DNA from 2 places in the Thermasporomyces composti genome. Region 2 is predicted to be linked to the other one. Evidence: predicted binding sites of a transcription regulator. Region 2 holds the regulator's gene; the other holds the start of a gene.
What was found. The regulator LexA, encoded in region 2, represses DNA repair genes until DNA is damaged. The targets are predictions, from matches to a motif close to TCGAACANNTGTTCGA.
Positions count from the first base shown of each region.

Region 1 (2,888 bases), 240 kb from region 2:
CTCGTCGTCGAGACGGACCGCGACCCGGTCGCGGAGGTCGACGCCGTACCGGGCGAGCCACCGGAGGACGTCCTCGCCGGCCAACGCCCCGTCGGGCACCACGAGGGTGACCGCGCGATGGCCCGGCGGCGCGAGAGCGGGGTCGCGTGGCGCCCGCACGACGACGGTCGCCTCCGCGCCGTGGACGACGGTCTCGTGGGGGAGGTCCTCGGCCTCGCCTCGCAGGCCGAGGTGGACGAGGCGAAGTGCTCGCCCGGGACGGAGCCGTCGAGCGGCTCGCCGCAGCGCCCGAGGAGCGCTCGGCGACAGCCGGGAGACCACGTCGCGCACGTCGATGTCGCACACGACCACCTCAGCCGCAAGCCGGCTGCCGTCTGACAGTCGGACACCTGTGACGGCGGCCTCGTTGGTCTCGATGGCCACGACCGCGCTCCCCAGCCGAAGGTCGACACCGCGTTCCCGGACTCGGTCGGCGAGGGCGTCGGCCAGCCGGGCGAAGCCCCCGGGGCAGCGCCAGAGCCCGAAGGTCCGCTCGACGTAGGCGTGGACCGCGGTGAGCGCCGGAGCCAGCCGCGGCTCGGAGCCGACACCGACGGCCGTGTACTCCAGGACGCGCCGCGCGCGTGGATCGGGGAGTGCGCGACCGGCGAAGGTGGAAAGCGACGTCCCGAACGCCAGACGGCGCAGTGCTCGAGGGCCGAGACGTCGCGCTCCCGCGAAGGGGACCTCCAGGACGCGGGTGCGGAGCAGCTCCCACGTCGCGGTCAAACCGTCGACGGTCGCCTCCCACGCGTCCGCGGTCGCCGCGCCCAGCGTCTCGGAGAGCGCGCGTCGTTGGTCGGCCCGGCTCTGGGTGGGCAGGTCGAGGACCGTGCCGTCCGAGAACACGTGGCGTCGAGGGTCGGTCACCAGGTGGAGGTCGAGGACTCTCTCCAGTGGCCGTCCGGACTTGCGGAACAGGTCGCGGATGGTGGTCGGCAACGTCATCTCCGCGGGCCCCGCGTCCCACTGGAAGCCCTCGGCTGGGCCGACACCTGTCCGGCGCGTGATCTGGCCACCCAGCCGGGTGGCGCGCTCCACCAGCGTGACCTGGTGTCCGTTCTTCGCGAGCCGAGCGGCGACGGCGAGCCCGCCGAGCCCTCCTCCGACCACGACGACGCGTGCCACAGCCAGGGGAGCCTAGTGCGCGCCCACGTTCCGCCTGACTGGCCGGTCCCGCTGGTCACGGCTCGCCCTGCCGTTTCCGTCTGGGTGGACACCCCTGAGGCGTCGTGCCCAGACCCCGGCTGCGTACCCAGGCTGGGACCTCGTCCGGGTACCTAGTCCGGATTGAGTACGGCTTCGGATGATGCCGGCCGTTCCGGCCGGGAAGATTCCAGGCAAGAGGAAGGCACCGTCTCGGGTGGGCCCCGACGGGGGTGGGGCTCACCCGAGACGCGCGAGGCGCGTCCGGTCGCTTCTCTCGCTCGCTTCCTTCGTCGTCCTCTTCTTCTCCTCCACGTCTTCTCCTCCGCGTCTCCCACCGGTCTTCGCCGTGGTCTTCTCCACTCCGTGAGCTGAGGCGTTGTCGGTGCTCGCTGTCACACTCGCCTCATGACGGCCCGTACCGACGGCATCTCGACCTGGCACTGGGTCTCGACCCGGCATCGTCTGGGCGTCTCCAGCAGCCGGGACCCGGCCCTTGCCGGTTGCGAACTCCGCGCGTCGTGTCCGGTTGCTCGTTCCGGTGTTGACGCCCTCGGCGGTGGCCGGATACAGTGCCCATCGTTCGAACGTATGTTCGAGCAACGCCGGTGGTGCGGTGCCTCGTCTCCGCCGGGTGAGGGCCCAGCCGCCACCATCGTGGCGAGCTCGGGCCTGGCTGGGTCTGGGCGGAGTGTGCAGGGCAGGGGAAGCGTTCCGCCCAGACCCCAGCAGCCTTCGGTCACGCACGCACGGCGGCTGACACGTGGACGGATCGGGACGCGCGAAGCGAAACGAGGGGGAGGCGCAGCCAGGCCGTAGGAGTCCCTCGGACGGACGCTGTCTGACCAGGAGGAGTCGTCATGTCGACACGCGCCACGAGTCGATACAAGGCGCCGTTGGGACCGAGCGTCTTCACCTCACTCGACCGAGCTCGCGCCTCGCTCACCGAGGCGATGCTGGCGGACTCCGCCGCGGATCGGTACGTCGCCGCTCACGTCGCCGCGTTGCGGATCGCTGCCGCCGTGCTCGCCAGCCGCGCGCGTCCGGCTGGTCGTCGCCGCCCGACCAGCGCCTGGACGCTCCTCGCCCGGGTGGCGCCGGAACTCAGCGAGTGGGCGGCCTTCTTCGCCGCCGGTGCCGACAAGCGAGCGGCCCTGGAGGCAGGCCTCGGTCGTGTGACCGATCGCGAGGCGGACGATCTGCTTCGCGACGCGGAGCGGTTCTTGGTCGTGGTGGAGCAATTGCTCGACGTCCCGCATCGACCGGTGCTCCCACAGGGATCGGGTGTTGTCGACCAGCCGCGCACTGGACCGACCGGTGGACCGGCGACGGCGGCCGCTGCGGATCCCACGCCGTCGCGACGACCGGGCGCTGCCGCGTAGGAGCGAAGGCCTGCCTCCCCTGGAGCGACCTGACCCGGGCGCGCAGGCTGGCTCGGACGTGTGAACCGGTCGGAAGGCCGATCTGGTCTGACCATGGCATCGTCGGATGCGTTCGACGTCGGACGCGGACGACGTCGAATACGACCTTCCGTGGTCCGAGTGACCCCGCTGCGCCGTAGGGTTGGGGCGAGCTGTTCACACCGTCGAGGAGGCTCCGCCCGTGGCCCAGCGAGGCCCACACACCCCTGACACCGTTGACCATCCGTGGGGCGAGTCGCCAGGCAGTGCTGCCGGCCACCGCCGATCGGTCCGTGCTGAAGT
Region 1 covers NZ_QTUC01000001.1:221,090-223,977, reverse strand. The annotation lists gene DFJ64_RS00965 (phytoene desaturase family protein) at 1-1,167, opposite strand, end outside; gene DFJ64_RS00955 (SAV_6107 family HEPN domain-containing protein) at 2,046-2,567, shown strand; gene DFJ64_RS00950 (methyltransferase domain-containing protein) at 2,887-2,888, shown strand, end outside.
Region 1: DFJ64_RS00955 (SAV_6107 family HEPN domain-containing protein) is a predicted target of LexA. The motif match lies at 1,769-1,784, and genes of this name have one in related genera.

Region 2 (2,888 bases):
GTCCCGGAACAGCTCGCAGAAGAAGCGGGGGAGCCGGTCGCTGTCGTGGCCGAGTACCTCGCGGCCGAGGTCGTTGGAGTCGATGATCACCGTGCCGCTCAACGTCCGGGCCGCGTCGCCGTCGAGCTGGGACCGTAGGGCCTGGGTGATGCGAGCCGCCACCTTGTCGGGCTCGGCCGGTGGGAGCTTGGCCGAGACGTTGGACGGGAACGCCGAGTACGGCGTGGGACCGTCGATCGCGTTCACGCGGTGGCCGGCGACGACGTAGAACCAGCCGCGCCGACCCAGCATCTTGCCGACCACGCTCGCGGCAGCCGCGAGGAGGATACGCGGCAGGCCGGCCTCGTTGATGGCGAGCTGCATCGTCCACGGGCTCCCGAGCCCGATGCCGTACGGGGTCCGCCGGACCATCTTGGAAAGCAGCCGGGCGGCTCGACCGGGGTTGATCTCCCAGGTGAAGTAGGACCGTCCCTGGCTGATCGCGACGATCTTCTCGCTCACCACGACGTACCACGGCTCGAGGAAAGCGCCCGTGAACGAGGCGTCGGACGCCATGAGCGCGACCGTCTTGGTCACGTAGGCGGCCACCTTGTCGACGAGGTCGTCGCCCCGGCGGAACAAGTCGGTACGGATGGGAACCCGCGCCCAGTAGGCTCCTTCCACCTCCACCATGAGGCTCTTGCCCTCGTTGGGCGCCAATGGGGCCTTCGGTGGGGGAACGTCGTCACGGCCGCGCGCCAGGGCGCCGTCGCTCGACTCGGGCTCGTCTCCGGACGTCGACGAGGTATGTGCCGTGAGGTTGACCATCCCGCTCCTGGTCGTCGTCGCTTCGTGGTCTCGCGTCGGGTCAGACACGACGTAGAACGGCGACGACCTTACCGAGGATGACCGCGTTGTCTCCAGGGATGGGTTCGTAAGCTGGGTTGTGCGGGACGAGCCACACTTTGCCGTCGCGGTAACGGTAGGTCTTGACGGTCGCCTCACCGTCGATCATCGCGGAGACGATCTCCCCGGACTCGGCCGTGGGCTGCTTGCGGACGACGACCCAGTCGCCGTCACAGATCGCGGCCTCCACCATCGAGTCGCCCTTGACCTTGAGCATGAACAGCTCGCCCTCGCCGACGAGTTGGCGGGGCAGGGGCATGACGTCCTCGATGGACTCCTCGGCGAGGATCGGGCCGCCCGCGGCGATGCGGCCGACCACCGGGACGAGCGCGGGCGTGGGATGGGCGTCGCCGCTGCCGGTCTCGTCGATGGCGGTGACGGTGACGCTCGAGACCGACCGCCGTTCCGGCGGTGACACCAACACCTCCAGTGCTCGCGGCCGGTTGGGGTCACGACGGATGAACCCCTTGTTCTCCAAGACCCGCAGCTGGTGTGCCACCGACGAGGAGGAGGTCAGGCCCACGAGCTCGCCGATCTCCCGCATGGCGGGCGGATAGCCGCGCTGCTGGACCGTCTCGCGGATGACCTCGAGGATCCGCCGCTGCCGGGGCGTGAGACCCGCTGCGTCGGGCGGGCCGTCCGAGAGTTCCCGAGCACCCGCGGTGGAGGTGGTGCGGTCGCCATTCTTCCGCCTCGACATGACGGCGATCTCCTTGTCGTGGGCAGGGCCGGTGGGTCCACGCTCCGCCGGGAGCGCCTCGCACACGAGCGTAAGCCTTTGGTCATCCACGTCCAAACGCGTGTTCGACCGCGTGTCGTCGCGAGCGAAGACGATCTTGCCACAGACTGGGCGTGGCATCGAACGGAGGTTCGACGACCGGTGGCGTGTGTCGGCGGTCTGGTGTAGAACTCATGGAGCGGTCCATCGAACAACCGTTCGACGTGGCTCGCGACTCCGCTCGTCCGTGGAGGGTGTCGAATGAGCAGTGCACCGGTCATCTACCTGGAGGACTACCGCGCTCGGCGCGTCGGGGTCGAGCGGCCACGCGCGGCAGCGAACCGCTCGCCAGGGACCGCGGACTCCGGGACGTACCGGCCAGAGGTGACACATCTCGTCGGAGCGAGCACCACGTTTCGCTCACCGCCAGGGCGCACGCTCGCCAAGACGCGGAGGCGCCGGCGACCTCGACCCGCCAGGGTTCCGAGCTGCCGAGGGTTCGCTCCGGGTGACCCCATGGTGCGTCGGCGCCGTGATCGTGATCGTGCCGGTGTCCGGCTGACCCGCCGGGGTCGGTTGGCCGTCACTGTGGTGACCGTGGCGGCCACCCTCGCGTTGTCGATGCTCGGCGGTCCGGTCCTCAGCCTCGTGCTGGTCGGGACGGTGTTGTGCGGCCTCGCCGTGGTCGTCGACTAGGCGGGCGTGACGGCACGTGCCCACGCTGCTCGAGGGCTTGCGCGACGTCGAGGAGCTGTGCTCCGCCTCGATCAGCCGAGTCCGTGTACCGACGGCGTGGCGAGGCCGTGTCGCCTTGCTCGGTGACGCGGTGTGGGGCCGGACCTTGGGCATGGCCCGGTTGGTCCGAAAGCTGCTGGTCGGCAGCGGGAAGGCGTTCGCGAGCGGTACGGCCGCGCTCGCTGACGCCCGGCCAGGCGAGCGTGTCGACACCTGACGCCTCCCCCGAACGCGGCTCCTGCTCGTGGCGGACGGCAGGTGTCAGCGCGACACGCCGAGGGCATTCGTGTCATGCGGTGAGCTTGTGCGAGCTGACCAGGCATGACGCCGAATCGCCCGAGTCGACGCGCCTGTCCACGCTTGCGTGCCGCCCGTCGCCGACGTAGCGTTGACCCCAACATCTGGTAGTTACACAGCTGTAAGTCCTCCACAAGTTGTGCTTTCGCGGTCACGGAATCTCCGTGGGGTCGCTACGTGGCGTGCTCGGGAGACCTGGCCGCGGGCCGGTGGTGGAGGCGCTTGCGGCTGCACGGCGCTGCCACCGTGACGT
Region 2 covers NZ_QTUC01000001.1:460,543-463,430, reverse strand. The annotation lists gene DFJ64_RS02050 (coenzyme F420-0:L-glutamate ligase) at 1-807, opposite strand, end outside; gene lexA (transcriptional repressor LexA) at 848-1,585, opposite strand; gene DFJ64_RS02040 (hypothetical protein) at 1,865-2,299, shown strand; gene DFJ64_RS02035 (hypothetical protein) at 2,316-2,555, shown strand.